Regions from separate parts of the Exiguobacterium sp. UBA6309 genome, predicted to be linked through region 2. Evidence: riboswitches for the same ligand, from Rfam matches in the RefSeq annotation. Region 2 holds a riboswitch; each other region holds the start of a gene.
What was found. Region 2 has a riboswitch for S-adenosylmethionine ahead of B3M90_RS05835 (amino acid permease). Riboswitches for the same ligand answer to the same signal wherever they lie in the genome.

Region 1 (4,401 bases), on a different contig from region 2:
CCTTGTTCTGCCAAGAGGTTCAACGCCCGCGCTTGGTTCGTCGGATCATTCGGCGTCGCGACTTCAGCGCCCGTCTTGACGTCGTCAAGTGTCTTCGCCGTCTTACTATATAGTCCCATCGGTGCCGTCGGAACGGTGATGAGTCCTTTTAGGTCGAGATTTTTTTCTTTAGAGAATGTCTTCAGGTAAATCGAGTGTTGGAATAAGTTAGCGTCGATATTGCCGCTACCGAGCGCGATGTTCGGTTGGATATAATCACTGAACTCGACGATTTCGACTTTGTAGCCTTTCTTTTCAAGTTGTGGTTGAATCGCTTGTTTGACCATATCGCTATAAGGACCGCTTGTCGCCCCGATCTTGATCGTCTTGTCTTTTTCATCAGCGCTGCTGTCTCCACATCCTGCGAGGACTCCTGCACCGAGTAAGGCTGTTGCTAAAAAGGCGTATCGTTTTTTCATGATTCCACTCTCCCTTTGTATGTATGATTAGCGTTTATCTGTTTTTCGCGCCAGTTGATTCCCAAGTGCTTGAATGCTCTGGACGATGACGATGAGGACGACGATCGTCACGATCATGATGAGATTATCATAGCGATAATAGCCGAAGCGGATCGCGAGGTCACCGACACCTCCGCCGCCGACGATCCCAGCCATCGCCGAGAAGCCGATCAAACTGATCGTCGTTAGCGTGATGCCCTGAATGATGCCAGGGAGTGCTTCTGGTAAAAGGATACTGACGATGATCCGTAATGGTTTCGCACCGCACGCTTCCGCTGCTTCGATCAAACCAGGTGGAATCTCACGCAGTGATGTTTCGACGAGTCGTGCGAGAAACGGAATCGCTGCGACACTGAGGCTGACGGATGCTGCTGTTGGACCAATCGTATTATCAAGCAAAAATTTCGTTAATGGAATGAGGGCAACAAGCAAGATGATGAACGGCAAGGACCGGACGATGTTGACGACGAAGTCAAGAACACGGCGGACGGCAAGGTTTTGAAAAAATAATCCGCGGTCGGTGACGAACAAGAGAATCCCGAGCGGAATTCCGACGACCAATGCGAAGGCAAGTGAAATTCCGACCATCCACGCCGTCTCACCGAGCGCCTTCAAGAGCTCAGGTAACATCGTTTGAATACGATCAAGCCACATCCTGAATCACCTCGAGTGTATGAAGTTCCGTCGCGAGCCAGTCGAGGGCAGGTGCGATTTGATCGGAGGATCCCGTCAAGCTGACGATTAGGACACCAAAAGCGACGTCTTGGATGTAATCGACTTTTCCGTGCAGGATGCTGACCGAGATATCGTATCGACGGATGGCTTCCGACAACGTACTTTCACCGGTCTTCTCGCCCGTGAACTGTAGGCGGATGATCTTTCCCGGTGTCGCTTGCAAGATGCGTTCCGGTAGCTCGATCTGGAGTGCCGTGTCGACGTAATGTTGTGTCACCGGATGTTTGGCTTGACTGAACAAATCGTATGTAGAGGCAACTTCGACGACTTCCCCTTGAGACATGACCGCGACACGATGGCAAATCTGTTTGACGACATCGATCTCATGCGTGATGAGGACGATCGTCAATCCGAGTCGTTCATTCAAATCTTTCAACAAATCTAAAATCTGCAGCGTCGTGACCGGATCAAGGGCAGAGGTCGCTTCGTCACATAACAAGACGGTTGGATCATTCGCGAGTGCCCGGGCAATCCCGACGCGCTGTTTCTGTCCGCCGCTCAACTGACTCGGGAAGTTCGTCTCGAATCCTTCGAGTCCGACGAGCGAGACGAGTTCACGGATCCGTTCCGGAAAATCTGCTCGTTTGACGCCGGCAGCCTTCAGTGCAAAAGCAATGTTATCTGCGACATTACGCGACTGGATCAATTGGAAATGCTGAAAGATCATTCCTGTCCGCAAGCGAAGTTGACGCAAATCTGCTTTTGACATCCCGCCGAGCGAGACACCGTCGACCTTTACCGTTCCTTGTGTCGGATGCTCGAGACCGTTGATCAGACGAAGCAACGTACTCTTACCGGCACCGGATTCACCGATGATCCCAAAGATTTCTCCTTTTTGAATCGTCAAATCGACATCTCGTAATGCAAAAATCGGGGTCCGGTCTCGGACGAACCGTTTCGTAATCTGTTTGAATTCAATCATCTGCTCATCTCCTCATACAAAAAAAGTCGCTTTTTCCTAGTAGCAGAGCAACCAGAAAAAGCGACGAAAGTGTAAGATTTCGTAACTTATCTCTCAGAATGAATCCATTCTGTAGGATGTGGCACCGTTCCTGATAGGTGGTTGCCGGACGTCGTTGGGCCTAATCCCTCGGTCGCTCTCGATAAGTAGTTATGCTGTTGGGATTTACTTTAACGGAAATGATTCCCATCTGTCAAATGTTTTTTCAGAATTATTCTGCAACAGGTGTCCGGAACAGGTTGAGCGTTCCAATTCGGTCGACGGCCTCCTCTAGCCGTTCGACGTCAGCAATTAAGCTGATCCGTACGTAGCCTTCGCCGTATTCGCCGAAGAATGATCCAGGGGTAACGGCGACGTGTGCTTCGTCAAGCAGATGATCCGTGAAGCTTTGGGACGTGTATCCTTCAGGCACCGGAAGCCAGACGAAGAAGGAACCGCCCGGTCGTGGTCCGCTCCAACCGATTGCATCGAGTTTAGCGAACAAGGCATTACGTCGTGTTTCGTATAAGCTACTTAACTCACGGACACATGTTTGGTCACTCGTCAGGGCAACGGTCGCTGCATGTTGGATCGGTGTGAAGGCACTGACGTAGAGATGTTCCTGATACGTCTCGATGCTTGAGATGACGGACGGATTTCCGATCGCGAAAGCGATTCGGAAGCCAGACATGTTGAAGCGTTTCGAGAGTGAGAACAACTCGATTCCGACCTCCTTCGCCCCTTCCGTCTGCAAGAAGCTTCGTGTGGGACCATCAAAGCTGATGCCGCCGTAGGCTAAATCATGGACGACACAAATATCATGGGCATCCGCGAAGGCAACGGTCTGTTCGAAGGCTTCTGCTGTCGCTGTCGCACCTGTCGGATTACTCGGGTAATTGAAGAACAACATCCGGGCGCGCTCGACATCTGTCGTATCAAGTAAATCGTAATCCGGCAGGAAGTTATTTTTCTCAAGCAATGGAAGTGTAATCGGGTAAGCACCAGCAAGTGCTGCTCCAGACAGGTAATCCGGGTACCCCGGATCCGGGACGATGACACCTTCTCCAGGATTGACGATCGTTTGTGGTAAGGCGACGATTCCGGCTTTACTACCGAGAAGAATTGCGACCTCGGTTGCCGGATCGATCGTGACGCCGAATTCGTTCGCATAAAAGCTCGCGACGGCTTGCTTTAGAAAATCATGTCCACGAAATGGTGGATATTGAAGGTTTGTTGGCTCATCGATCGCCTGTTTCAAGGCGTCGAGAATATGTACGGGCGTCGTTTGATCGGGTGTTCCTTGACCAAGGGTAATGACATCATGTCCGGCAGCTTTCACAGCACCGATCCGGTTCGCAAGTTCAGCGAAAACGGGAGCAGGAAGCCGATCGATGGCGATGGATGGAGCGAAATGTTTCATGGATGTGTGCCTCCTTCGTAGTATTGTCGTCAAGGATAACGAATATTCAGTCAAAAGAAAAGAACTTTTTTGAAATTCAAAAAAATCGTCCAATAAACAGGTACAGATATGTGGAGCGGGAATAGAGAGTAGGGAGAGGAGTGAGGAGATGAAGCGAGCTAGCTGGAAAGAAGCAGTCGTCTATCAAGTCTATTGGCGCAGTTTTAAGGATTCGAATGGGGACGGCATCGGTGATTTGCGAGGTGTCATCGACAAGCTAGATTACATCGCATCGCTTGGTGTCGATATCGTCTGGTTAAATCCATGTTACCGTTCTCCAGACATCGATAATGGCTATGATATTGCCGATTATTACACGATCATGGACAAGGCGGGGACGATGGGCGATCTACAAGAGTTGATCACAGCGGCTCATGCACGCGGCTTAAAGATAATTCTTGATTTGGTCGTCAATCATACGAGTGACCAGCATGACTGGTTCCGTCAGTCGCGGGACCGAATCCACGACAAGGATGATTGGTACATCTGGAAAGATGGAACGAAAGAGACGCCCCCGAACAATTGGCGGTCTTACTTTGCGCCGAGCCCGTGGACGTGGAGTGAAGAGCGCGAACAATATTATTTCCATTCCTTTGCGAAAGAACAACCGGACTTAAACTGGGAACAACCGGCTGTCCGGCAAGCGATCTACGACATGATGAACTGGTGGATCGCTCAAGGGATTGACGGTTTCCGGATGGACGTCATCAACTTGATCAAAAAACGTTCGCTTGAGGATGTCGTCAATCCGTTTAATCTATCGTATCTCG
Region 2 (4,401 bases):
ACGAGTCCGTCACATCGACTGTTGTTCGGCTCACGAACCGGTAAACCAACAGCTCGTTTGCAGGAGATCGCAACACGTTTTGCGAAAGCGAAGGCACCGATGGCGTACTCGATGCATATCATGGATGACATGTGGCAAAAGTATCTTTTCATTTCGACATTTGCGGGTGTGACGACGCTATTTCGTTCAGCGATCGGTTCGATTCGGGAAGAAGCTGTCGGGCGTCAGATGATTGTAGACGTCATGAACGAAGCGAAACAGGCGATGGAAGAACAGGGCGCTGTCTTCAATGACGATACAGAAACGGTGCTATTGAAGCAGATGCATGCGATGGAAGATACGATGAAATCGTCGATGTTGCGCGATATGGAAAAAGGTCAGCCAGTCGAAGTGGAACATTTTTTCAGTGCCTTGTTAGAACCTACTTCGACAGAACGGTTCAGAGCTTTAAAATTAGTCGAAGCAAACTTACGCATGTATCTTAGAACGATTAAATAGTTACATTTTTCTATTTTAGAAAAATAATGGGGTGATGCTAATGTTTCGTTTTGATGACGAAAGACCTGTTTCTCCTAGGAATCGTTGACTTTCGAAATAAAGTTAATCTATCCTTAATGAGATTGAAAAAAAGTGATAATATATTTTTCCGTATTTTTTTCTTAAAAGGACGAATGAAGCAGACGAGAGGGGAAGTTTATCCATTATGAAACGTATTATTATTCGTGCAGGTATGACACCATTCGAACAGTTCGATGCTCCTTATTTGATGAAACATAATTCCATTGGAGGAAACGTTGGAAATCTCATTTATCAATACAGTATCTTTCGGACATTGATGACAGAAGGAACGACGATTACACCGGACTATTACTATTATGATGAAGAACGGGCAGATGAGATCAATGCTAACTTCGATCTCTACGTCATTCCGTTAGCGGACGCATTCCGAAAAGAATTCGTACCGACATTGCGGAAGTACACACGCCTTATCAAGAAATTAAAAATTCCAGTCGTCGTCATCGGTGTAGGCTTACATGCACCGTTTGAACCAGATCTAGACGGCGGATTCCCGTTCGATGAAGATGTCAAAGCATTCGTCAGTGCTGTTCTTGAGCGCTCAAGCATGCTTGGTCTTCGTGGGGAAATCACGTCGAAATACTTGACGCGTCTCGGTTTCCGCGAAGGCATTGATCATCGTGTCATCGGATGTCCTTCGATGTACGCGTTTGGTCGCGACTTACATATTCGTGAAACGAACATTACGCCCGAGTCGATGATTACGGTCAACTCGTCACGTTTAGCACCACAAAATGTTCTTGATTTCATTACGCGCGGAATGGAAGAGTATCCGAATCATTACTTCATTCCCCAATGGATGAAGGAACTGAAATTGACGTATACAGGAACGCATCCGATCGCAGATTTGTCCGTGACGAACTATCCGGTGAAGATGTCGGATCCTGCTTACATGAACGATCGTGTTCGTTTCTTCTTGAACGCACAAACATGGTTCGATTTCATCGGGCAGGCAGACCTCAGTTTTGGTGCGCGCTTGCATGGAAATATCACAGCAACGCTTGCGGGTACGCCGAGTATCCTCATTCCAAAGGATGCACGAATGCGCGAACTAACGGATTATCATCAGTTGACGCATATTTGGGCGAACGACATCAAAGCGGATACACAATTATCCGACGTCGTAGCCAATGCTGATTTCCAAAGTCCGGCACGTGTTCAAGCACGTAACTTCGACAACTTCGTTGATTTCTTGAACGTGAATGATCTTGAACACATTTACCAAGAGACGAATTATCCTGAGAATGTGCCGTTTGACCGTCAAATGGCGCAAGCGGAACTACTTCCACCGGTTCAACCGATTTCTGGCGTGAGTCTCGAAGAAGCAGTCGCCCGTTTCGAACGGTTCTTCCCGGAACAAGAGAAGAAGATCGCGGATGCGCAAAAACAGGCAAAAGCGCAATTGGCCGAAAAAGATAAGAAAATCAAAGCATTGCAGAAACAGACAACGACGACTCAAAAAGATCAAGAAATTGCGGCACTCAAAGCACAACTTGCTGCTCAAACGAAGAAAATGAAGCATCAGCAAGGAACATTGAACCGGAAAGCGGTTCGGGCAGCCTTAAAAACAGCGGATTTATTTGCTAAAAAATAAAACGTTCTAACATTCCGGATCATTACGATACGGAATGTTTTTTGGTAGGAGTATTCTGAATTGCGTTGACAATTCGGAAAAGACTTGATAGGGTTAGGAACAATTACATACTTATCCAGAGAGGTGGAGGGACTGGCCCTATGAAACCTCAGCAACAGGTCGAAAGATACTGTGCTAATTCCTGCGGGTGTTGCACCCGATCGATAAGATTTCCGAATTGTCGACCGACGCATCCGTGAGGATGCGTTTTTTGTTTGAAATAGGTGGAACGAGGAGGAAATGGATTCATGAAAACGAGCGGAGCGTTTCGACGCAAGATGGAATCACGTCATCTGATCATGCTGTCGTTAGGAGGCGTCATTGGAACAGGATTATTTTTAAGTACAGGTTATACGTTGGAACAAGCGGGACGTGTCGGAACGATTTTGTCGTATTTAATCGGAGCCGTCGTCGTCTACTTAGTCATGTTAAGTCTTGGCGAACTCGCTGTACACATGCCGGAAACCGGATCATTCCATAAGTACGCAACAAATTATATCGGACCCGGTACCGGTTATACGGTGGCCTGGCTCTACTGGCTGACGTGGACGGTCGCCCTTGGTTCAGAATTCACGGCAGCAGGCATTTTAATGCAACGTTGGTTCCCGTCGATTCCAGTCTGGGTGTTCAGTGCATTATTCGCTGCGATGATCCTTGGTATCAACGTCTTGAAGGTCCGCGTATTTGCTGAAGTCGAGTTTTGGTTCTCCGCCATTAAGGTCGTAACGATCATTGCTTTCATTTTACTTGGTGCGGGAGCCATCGTTGGCTTCATCCCATTACAAGATGGTAGCCCAGCACCATTCTTTTCTTCCTTAACGGAAGGAGGATTGTTTCCAAATGGGGCATTTGCGATCTTCATGACGATGCTTGCCGTGAACTTTGCTTACTCAGGAACGGAATTGATCGGCGTCGCAGCGGGTGAAGCGGTCGATCCGAAGCGGACGATTCCGCTTGCGATCCGAACAACGATTTTGCGACTCGTCCTCTTTTTCGTCGGTACGATCATCGTATTAGCCGTCTTATTGCCAACGGAAGGGAAGGGCGTGCTCGAAAGTCCATTCGTTGCGGTGTTTGAACGAATCGGGATTCCGTATGCGGCAGACGTGATGAACTTCGTCATTCTGACAGCGATCTTATCGGCAGCGAACTCTGGGCTTTACGCTGCCTCCCGGATGCTTTGGTCGCTTGCGAACGAACGCATGATTCCGCGCTTCTTCGCCCAGGTGACACCAAGTGGGGTTCCACTTCGAGCTGTATTGTTCAGCATGCTTGGCGGAGGACTTGCTTTGCTTTCTAGCATCTATGCAGCAGGAAGTGTCTATATCGCGCTCGTCTCGATTTCCGGTCTTGCTGTTGTCGTCGTCTGGATGAGTATCAGCGTTGCGCAGTATCGCTTCCGGAAACAATTCCTCCGCGAAGGGCATATGGTCGACGAATTGGTCTATCGTACACCACTCTTTCCATTGGTACCGATCGCCGCTTTCGTCGTCTGTTCGATTTCCCTGATTGGTATCGGATTTGATCCGACGCAACGAGTCGCCTTGTATTGCGGTATCCCATTCATCGTGATCTGTTATGTCGTTCATGCGTTCACGAATTCTTCTCAGAAACGGAGTGTTGAAGATGTCCCGAATCAAAAATCCAGTTGACCAACGATTACAGGAAGTTCCTTTTCTTATTTTAGATGGTGCCCTTGCGACCGAACTCGAACAAAAGGGATTCGACCTGAACGATCCACTTTGGTCGGCACGCCTCTTAATTGAAGCACCGGAACAGATTGAGCGTGTCCATCACGATTACTTTGAAGTGGGCGCCGATGTTGCGATCACCTCAAGCTATCAAGCAAGTATCGAAGGATTCAAGCAACGTCACATCACGACCGAGGAAGCACAAGCGTTAATTCGACAAACGGTTACCTTAGCGCAAGATGCACGGACGCGTAGCGGAAAGAGTGCCGCATTGATCGCGGGATCAGTTGGTCCTTATGGTGCCTACTTAGCAGATGGTTCTGAGTATCGCGGTCATTATGGTGTGTCAGCAGATGTGCTAGAAGCCTTCCACAGACCACGCATCGAAGCATTGATTGAAGCGGGGGCTGATCTGTTGGCATTCGAGACAATTCCGTCGCTTGAGGAAGCTGTCGTGTTGTTCGGGATTCTCGAAGCGTTCCCGGAAGTATCTGCTTGGCT
Region 3 (4,401 bases), on a different contig from region 2:
CAGTGGATCAGGTAGAGGTCAAGGTAGTCTGTTTCGAGACGTTCGAGCGATTCTGCGAATGCTTCCTTCGTCCGACCGGCACGAATATCATCGTTCCAGACTTTCGACGTTAAGAAGAGATCCTCACGTTTCACGCCGCTTTCTTTGATTCCTTTTGCGACACCGCGCTCGTTTTTATAGACAGCAGCTGTATCGATATGACGATAGCCGACACGTAGTGCTTCAGCAACAGCAGCGGGTGCTTCTGTTTCTTCGTCTACTTGCCAGACACCGAATCCGATTTGGGGAATCGTAATACCGTTTGAAAGTTTTGCGTATTGCATGTGTTACTCCTCCTCATAAAACGTAGTTTAGATTTGCTCGTTTAGTTTAGCACGAACGAACAAAACCGTCCGTTTCCATGCTCATGGAGGAATAGAATGGGTTAAAATAAAAGAGAATTCATCACATCTGACTGTATGTCAGAAAGAGGGGGAGAAAGGATGGCTCAAAAGAATAAAAAGCTATCAAAGGGAGCTTGGCTTAGTATTAGTGCCTTGTTGGTCACGCAAGCAGTTAGCCTATTTTTCAGTGCACGAAAATCAGGACGTAACCCGTGGGTATGGGGAGGCGCGGGACTCCTTCAGTTTCCACTTCCAGCAATCGCGTATTTGATTTTAGAACGACAAGCGAAGCAGAAAAAATAATGAAACAGGTCCGATCACCATGATCGGACCTGTCGTTGGTTAAGAAGAGATTTTTTCCTGTTGAGCAACGGATTTCTTCGGACGTGGGAAACCAAAGATGATGGCAATCGATCCACAGACGAAGAGCAGGAACGGATAGAACAGATACGGAATCAGTTCCGGTGAAGCCGTCTTCGTCAACTCTGCTGCGATCAAGAGTTGTGCCCCATACGGAATGATACCTTGAATCCCACAAGAGAAGATATCAAGAATACTCGCTGATTTCTTGCGATCGATTTCATACGTATCGGCGATTTCAGCCGCGAGTGGTCCAGCGACAAGAATCGAGATCGTATTGTTCGCCGTTGCGAGGTTCGTTGCACTGACGAGTGCCGCCATACTGAATTCGGCACCGCGACGCTGTGAAATCTTGCGCGTCAACGTCTCCTTCAAGTAGGCGATTCCACCGTTGAACGTAATCAAACTGACGAGACCACCCATGAGGAGCGTCAAGATTGAAATCTCTGCCATGCCCATCATTCCTTTTGACATCGAAAGGACGAACCCACTTAAACCGAAGCTACCGTCAATCATACCGATGATGCCAGTGAGCAATGTACCACCGACGAGAACGAGGATGACGTTAACACCAAATAGTGCAAGGACGATGACGGCGAGATATGGAATCAATTTGTAGAACTCGAATGCTTTAGCCGTTACCGCATCGCCAGAACCAGAAACGAATGCGAGTAAGATGACCGTCAAGATGGCAGCCGGGAGAACGATCATGAAGTTCGTTCGGAACTTATCACGCATGTTCGTTTTTTGCGTTCGAACGGCAGCGATCGTCGTATCTGAGATGAACGACAAGTTATCGCCGAACATCGAACCCCCAACGACTGACGCTGCTGCGATTGCGACGTTGATGCCTGTTGCTTCATGAATACCGAAGGCGATCGGTGCGAGTGCAGCAATCGTTCCAGTCGAAGTTCCCATTGCCATCGAGATGAAGGCAGCGATGACGAACAGACCGCTCATCAGGAGTGACGGAGGTAGGAACGTTAAGGCAGCATTGACGGTCGCATCAATGGCGCCGATTGCTTCTGCCGTTCCAGAGAACGTACCGGCTAATAAGAAGATGAAGACCATAATCATGATATCGGGATTTCCGGCACCGGTTGCGATTCGTTCAACCGTTTGATTAATCGATCCTTTCGTCGTGATTGCAGCAAAGATCAGCGCGATCAAAGCAGCGATAAGAATCGGGAATTTGTAAAAGTCGTCATAGAAGATGCCGGCTCCGATGAAGAGGACCAGAAATACGACGAGGGGAAGCAGTGCCCATTTGTTAGGCGTGATCATTTCATTCATTGTTGACACCTCGTTTCTCAAAGATACAAAAAAAGACCCCTTCGCAAGAAAGAAGGAGGTCTTTATGAAATAAAGACGCTCTTCTTATCTCTCAAGCTTTCGCTTGCTGGATTTGGCACAGTACGAATCAAATCGTCCGCTGCCGAAACATCATTGGGCCAGTCCCTCCGTTTCTCGCGATAAAAAGAAGTCATTCAATTGTTGTAAAACACGTTTCTTACCGTACCGCATTGAGTAACGCGTGTCAACTGTACTTTACTGAAGTGCCTGTTCTAACGTCTGGACGTTTTCTTCCATCAACTTAAAATACGAGCTGTTTTGCTGCGATTTCGTCACCGACTCGAGGTTATGGATCGTCACGGATTTAGCTCCGATTTCTTTTTGGATGACACGCGCAACCTTTGGTGAAACCGTTTCTTCGAACGCGACGTATTTCAAATCATGCATCCGCGCTTCTTTCACTAAAGCAGCCAGTTGCTTTTGTGAGGGTTCATCGGAAGGGGAAATTCCGGCGATTGGAAGCTGCGTGAAACCATATCGTTCGGCGAGGTAACCGTAAGCTGCATGTGTGACGAGAAGTTCTTTTTTTGATCCGTCAGCGACGGCTTGCTTGAACTCTTTATCGAGTGCGTCAGCCTGCTGATCGAACGCTTTCAAGTTTTTTTCGAATGTTGCTTTGTCTTTTGGTACTTCTTTTGATAAGGCGACTGTGATAGAACGTGCCATTGCTTTGGCGTTGACAGGATCAAGCCAGACGTGTGGATCGTATTTTCCATGATCGTGTCCTTCCTCTTCGTGCGCCTGCTCATCTTCTGTATGTCCCTCTTCTTCATGTGCGTGAAGCGTAGCATCCGATTCCAGCAAAGTGACATCCTTACTCGTCTCGATGAACCGGACGTCCGTGCCTTTTAGACTCTCTTGGATTTTTTTTGAATAGGGTTCAAGTGTCGTACCCGTCAAAAGGAAAAGGTCACCTTTGGCAATCTCAGTGAGTTGCTTTGACGTCGGTTCATAGGAGTGCGGATCTGCTCCAGGTGGGACGATCATCTTGACGTTGACTTGATTACCACCGATTTCACGGGCAATGGCAGCTGTTGCGAACGTCGATGTATAGATTTCCGTCTTTTTATCATCTGAAGTCGATGAATCGGTGTTTGATCCACAAGCTGCGAGGATACTTGCGCTCGCGAATGCGACCGTTAAAGCAGGAATGATTTTTTTCATTATATGTTACCTCCGTTATTAAAACGTAATTATTCCGATTTGGACTTTTTCACTATAGCGGAACGTTTGAGAAGCGTCAAGTACGAATACCGAGACGTTCGACTTCTTTTAAAACGGGGTAAAAGGATAATAAAGTGAAGGAATTGGTACGTCTTTTGGAGGTGATCAAGTGAAACGTGAAACTGCATGGCTAATGGGGGGAGCTGCACTACTAACGACGGCAGCTGCGGGAGCAAGTATCTGGAACAATTACGGTGCATTACTTCGATGGACTGAACCCGCCTTGCCAATCACAGAAAAACAACTCGCATCGCGGACACTCACTTACAAACAAGTGGGAGACCGTACCTTACAACTCGATCTCTATTATCCGCCGGGGGAAGGACCGTTTCCGGTCGCGATCTACGCGCACGGTGGCGCATTCGTTCGTGGAGAGCGCGAGGATCTGTTCTGTTTTAGCCCGATCGTTGATCGCCTGCTTGAACTTGGGGTTGCTGTTTGTAGTATCGATTATCGTCTGTTTGAAGAAGGCAGTTATTTTCCGGATAATCTCGAAGATGTACGGGATGCCTTATGCTTTTTGAACAAAGAAGCAGATGATCTTCGCATTTTAAGAGGACGGATGATGGTATGGGGAGACTCAGCCGGAGCTGCACTCATGCTGACGACGGCACTTGCCCCATCTGCTTTCGTTGGTGAGCGAGATGAACGACACATGCCATTGATTAGTGGTGTCATTGCCTTATATCCACCGACGAATTTTTTATTGTTTACTTTCATTCAGACCTGGATCGCTCACATTAAGTTTTATAAAGGTGGACGGGAAGAATGGCGCAAGCTCATGACCCACGTTTCACCTGTGACGCATCTCTCGTCAGACGCCCCACCGATCATGCTCCTGCATGGCAAAAAAGATCCAATCGTTCCGTTTTCCCAAGCTCTTCACTTCGTTGAAAAAGGAGCCGATGTCGGAGCTGATGTCCGTTTGTTTTCTTTTCCGAACGGTACCCACTCACTTGCTAGTTTTGCACAGACCGAAAATCCATTGAAAATTGAACGACTTCTCGAACGAATTGAACGCTTCACTTGTCAGGTGTTGTTATTGCCACCGCGACAACTTCCCGATGAAAAACATGATACA
Region 4 (4,401 bases), on a different contig from region 2:
CTTTCAGCGTATGGGCGACCATGTTGTCCGTAATTAACGTGACATCGATGCCGGCACGTTGCAGCTCCCATGTCGTCAATCGTGCTCCCTGCAGTAACGGTCGCGTCTCACTCGCAAAAACGGATAATTCGATGCCGCGTTCTTTTGCGATGTAGAACGGCGCAAGTGCCGTTCCATAAGCAGCGGTCGCAATCGATCCAGCATTACAAATCGTTAGGATCCGGTCGCCTGACTGGAACAATTCCAGTGCATGAATCCCGATTTGACGTGACGTCTGCGCATCCTGGTCGTATAAGGCGACCGTCCGTTTTTCCAACCGTTCGCGAATCACTTCTACCGACGTCCCGTCTTGAATGATTGGATTCAATTGATCGAGGACATTTCGCAAGTTGACGGCCGTCGGTCGTGTCGCGAGTAACGTCGCCGATGTCTCAAGCAAGGCTTGCTTGTAGACCGGTAGCTCTGCTTCAAAGCGGTACGCTTCTTGAACGAGCACGAATCCACCGAATAAGCTGATCGCAGGTGCGCCCCGGACACGTAGTTGTTTAATCGCCTCAACCGCTTGCGCGAGATCAGCAATGACTTCATAGTGCTCTTCTTGCGGTAGACGTGTCTGATCGAGAATCGTCAAGACACGATCTTCGTAACGGATACTTTGAACGAATGTAGTCATCGGCTCAGTTCCTCCGTTACGTCAAAGTTTCGTAAATCATCGAATGTCCGGCATTCTGTACGGCGTTTGATTAACGCCGCTCCTAGACGAAGAGCGTGACGTTTCCGCTCTAAGCGTTCCGTCGTTGAATCGATTGATTCTAAATCAGCGACCGGTGCAAGGCCGATCGTCCGCCGAATCAATTCGCAACCGGCAAAGCCAAGGGCATCCTGCAAGATCGTGCTCAGTACATCGTCGACGAGCCCCGATGCCCGGAATGGTTCGACGGCTTCCCGTTCCCATAATGCACGGAACGTTGAAGCAAACGTCAGCCAGAACGTATCGATATCCTTGATTCGGGCGCCACGTCGTGTAGGGTAATCCGGATATGCCGCGAAGAATAGATGCGCAATGAACTGCCCGACATCGAATCCGAATGGACCATAAAAGGCGAATTCAGGGTCGATGACTTTCGTTTCCGTCGCCGAGGCGAAGATGCTTCCTGTATGTAGATCGCCGTGCAGCAATGCATCTCCTTTCGTGATGAAGAGCGCTTCGAGTTTTGCGACTTCGCGTTTCAACTCATCGTCTGCCCATAGACGTGCCACCTCTTCTTCGAGTCCGGCTTCAATCTCGTTCGTCTCCGCGTCATGAAACGGATCCGTGAAGATTAATTTTTCCGTGATGTCGCACAAGTCTGGATTGTAGTACGTTCGGGCGACACGTTTCTTTTCAACCGGACCAAGCGCAAAGTCCGATGTATGGAATAACGTCCGAGCGAGATAAGAACCGATATGTTCCGCAAGCAACGGATACTGTTCACCTGCGAGTAAACCACTTCGAACGATCGTCAGATGTGAAAGATCTTCCATGACCGTATATGCCTCTTCATGACTAGCATGAAAAACACGTGGCACGAACGGTACGGCATGCCGTGCGAATTCACGGAGTGCGGATTGCTCGATCCACGCTCGTTCGAGCGATAACGGCCAGCTCTCCCCGACGACCTTCGCATATGGTAATGCTTGTTTTAAAATCAAGCGATGTTCGCCTTCTCGAATCCGAAAGACGAGGTTGAGGTTCCCGTCGCCAATCTCTTCTGCTTCGACGGCTCCATCGCCGATCAGTCCTAATGTCCGAACACAATCAATCGCGTCCTGTTCTGTGAATGCTTTATATGTCATCTCAGTTTCCCCCTATGTGATACACGAAAAAGCGCCTCTTTTCGTCATCGAAAAGAGGCGCAGAAAAGTCACTGCGTCCTCTTATCTCTCAGACGAAACGTCTGTTGGATGTAGCACCGTGCCCAGTGGTCGGTTGCTGCGGCGTCATCGGGCCAATTCCCTCTGCCAACTCGCGATAAGAGTCGTATGTAGTTGTCGTGTGTGATATTGATTTGAATCTTACGCAATCGACTTCCTCGCTGTCAAATCGAAATCAAGCAGAAACGGATATCATTTTTAAGTCATCTATAGAAAGAGTATTTTCAAAAAAATAAATTTTCTAAAAATAGTTTGACAAGTGGCGATTCTCATGTAAAAATTGCAATTAGATTTCACAATTTCATCCAATTCTTATCAAGAGCAGACGGAGGGACAAGCCCTACGATGTCGCAGCAACCGACCTTTTGGCACGGTGCTAATTCTTGCAGCTACTAAGCTGACAGATAAGAGTCCACGTTCGAATCATTCATGGTCTCTTGTCGCTGACGAGAGACCATTTTTTTGTTGAAGGAGGAAAGACATGGCTTATATCACTGCTACTTATCAATTGACTGCCCGTGATCGACTCGAGCAGCGCGCTGAACAACTCGCGCTTGGTCTGACAGTCGGTTCTTGGACGGAACTGAATCATCTCGAACAACAACAACTTGCCTCGTTCAAAGGGGAAGTCGTACATACCGAAGAGCGCGATGGCAAAGGATATATCACGATTCGTTACCCGGAACATAACGTATCGCGCGACTTTTCTGCGATTCTGACGACCGTCTTCGGGAAACTCTCACTCGACGGTGAAATCAAATTAACGGAATTGCTACTACCCGATACATTTACGTCGGACTTTCCAGGTGCAAAGTTCGGGATCGAAGGGGTCCGTTCCTTGATCGGTGTCGAAGATCGCCCACTATTAATGAGCATCTTCAAAGGAGTCATCGGACGCGATTTATCGTTCCTTCGTGATCAACTCGAAGGACAACTCGCTGGTGGGATCGATCTCGTCAAAGACGATGAGATCCTATACGACAATCCATTGACACCAACGATTGACCGGGCACGGATCGGACGTGAGGTCATCGATGCTCACTTCCAACGGACCGGTAAACGTGCGTTATATGCGATCACACTCAGCGGTCCTGTCTTTACGCTCAAGGATCAAGCCAAGCGATTGATTGATGCTGGAGCGACTGCTTTCTTGCTGAATACCTTCACATACGGACTCGACGTCTTACGCGAACTGGCAAGTGATCCGGAAATCAACGTTCCGATTTTCAATCATCCGGCATATAGCGGTGCGTTGATCGCTAGCCCGAATCACGGAGTCGCAGCTCCTGTCTTACTCGGCACATTACCGCGCGCTGCTGGAGCAGACTTGACGCTATTCCCGTCTCCTTACGGCAATGTCGCTTTGCCAAAGGATGTCGCCCGTGGTATCGCGGTCGAAGCGACCCGTCTCGGTCAGACGAAATCAATCTTCCCGGTTCCTTCAGCCGGTATTCATCCTGGACTCGTCGCTCAACTCGTACGAGACTTCGGGATCGATTCCGTCATCAACGCCGGCGGCGGCGTACATGGTCATCCGCAAGGTGCTGCGGCTGGTGTCATTGCTTTCCGTCAGGCACTCGATGCGGCACTCGCAAATGAATCCCTATCGACGGCAGCATCGCGTCATGAAGAATTACGAATTGCCCTCGACGCTTGGGGGATCAAGTCATGACCGTACGGATTCTTTGTGACTTCGACGGGACGGTGACGACACAGGATAACATCATCGCACTCATGCAGGCATTTGCGCCAGCGAGTGACTTCGAACCGTTAAAACGCGGTGTACTCGACCGGACGTTATCGATTCAGAGTGGTGTCGGGCAAATGTTCGCACTTCTGCCGTCTGACGGAAAAACAGCCTATCTTGACTTTTTGTTGGAGCGTGCAGTCATTCGCGACGGATTTTCGGAGTTACTGCAGTACAGTCGTCGTCAAGGCATCGATTTTTCGATCGTCAGCGGTGGAATGGACTTTTTCGTCGAACCAATCTTAGCGCCATTCCTCGACCAAGAACAGATTTACTGTAGCGTCGCTGATTTTAGTGGTCCATTCGTCCATATCGATTGGCCAAACGCCTGCGATACCCATTGCACGAACGGGTGCGGCTGTTGTAAAACGTCCGTTGCCCGGACACTACGTAAAGACGGTGACGTCATCATCGTCATCGGCGACTCGGTGACGGACTTCGAACTCGCAAAACAAGCGGATCGTGTCTATGCCCGTGATTATCTGATCACGTTGTGTGAAGAGAACGATATCGCCTATACACCGTTTGAGACGTTCCACGATATCGTTCATGATTTAACACGAGCGGAGGTGACAACATGACATTCATGCGACGGTATGAAGAGCTACGCGCCATCAAACAAGAGCTTGCGGCGCGCGATTGGTTCCCTGGTACGAGTGGCAATCTCGCCATCCGGACATCCGGTGTCCCGGTTGAATTCCTTGTGACGGCAAGCGGAAAAGATAAACGGCAGACGACTC

Region 1: linked by a shared signal. The riboswitch ahead of B3M90_RS13540 (methionine ABC transporter ATP-binding protein) and the one ahead of B3M90_RS05835 (amino acid permease) in region 2 are both predicted to bind S-adenosylmethionine.
Region 3: linked by a shared signal. The riboswitch ahead of B3M90_RS01115 (Na+/H+ antiporter NhaC family protein) and the one ahead of B3M90_RS05835 (amino acid permease) in region 2 are both predicted to bind S-adenosylmethionine.
Region 4: linked by a shared signal. The riboswitch ahead of mtnK (S-methyl-5-thioribose kinase) and the one ahead of B3M90_RS05835 (amino acid permease) in region 2 are both predicted to bind S-adenosylmethionine.

The regions. Positions count from the first base shown of each region.
Region 1 covers NZ_DJTL01000038.1:67,581-71,981, reverse strand. Annotated here, with positions in the region: gene B3M90_RS13550 (MetQ/NlpA family ABC transporter substrate-binding protein) at 1-458, opposite strand, end outside; gene B3M90_RS13545 (methionine ABC transporter permease) at 486-1,151, opposite strand; gene B3M90_RS13540 (methionine ABC transporter ATP-binding protein) at 1,141-2,154, opposite strand; SAM riboswitch class I at 2,238-2,342, opposite strand; gene B3M90_RS13535 (aminotransferase class I/II-fold pyridoxal phosphate-dependent enzyme) at 2,405-3,592, opposite strand; gene B3M90_RS13530 (alpha-glucosidase) at 3,741-4,401, shown strand, end outside.
Region 2 covers NZ_DJTL01000020.1:68,260-72,660, forward strand. Annotated here, with positions in the region: gene B3M90_RS05825 (ketopantoate reductase family protein) at 1-498, shown strand, start outside; gene B3M90_RS05830 (polysaccharide pyruvyl transferase family protein) at 704-2,170, shown strand; SAM riboswitch class I at 2,279-2,380, shown strand; gene B3M90_RS05835 (amino acid permease) at 2,458-3,861, shown strand; gene mmuM (homocysteine S-methyltransferase) at 3,836-4,401, shown strand, end outside.
Region 3 covers NZ_DJTL01000008.1:19,311-23,711, forward strand. Annotated here, with positions in the region: gene B3M90_RS01105 (aldo/keto reductase) at 1-323, opposite strand, end outside; gene B3M90_RS01110 (hypothetical protein) at 483-686, shown strand; gene B3M90_RS01115 (Na+/H+ antiporter NhaC family protein) at 726-2,036, opposite strand; SAM riboswitch class I at 2,118-2,222, opposite strand; gene B3M90_RS01120 (metal ABC transporter solute-binding protein, Zn/Mn family) at 2,292-3,260, opposite strand; gene B3M90_RS01125 (alpha/beta hydrolase) at 3,430-4,401, shown strand, end outside.
Region 4 covers NZ_DJTL01000012.1:14,212-18,612, forward strand. Annotated here, with positions in the region: gene mtnA (S-methyl-5-thioribose-1-phosphate isomerase) at 1-673, opposite strand, end outside; gene mtnK (S-methyl-5-thioribose kinase) at 670-1,836, opposite strand; SAM riboswitch class I at 1,915-2,018, opposite strand; SAM riboswitch class I at 2,224-2,325, shown strand; gene B3M90_RS03355 (2,3-diketo-5-methylthiopentyl-1-phosphate enolase) at 2,396-3,586, shown strand; gene B3M90_RS03360 (2-hydroxy-3-keto-5-methylthiopentenyl-1-phosphate phosphatase) at 3,583-4,242, shown strand; gene B3M90_RS03365 (methylthioribulose 1-phosphate dehydratase) at 4,239-4,401, shown strand, end outside.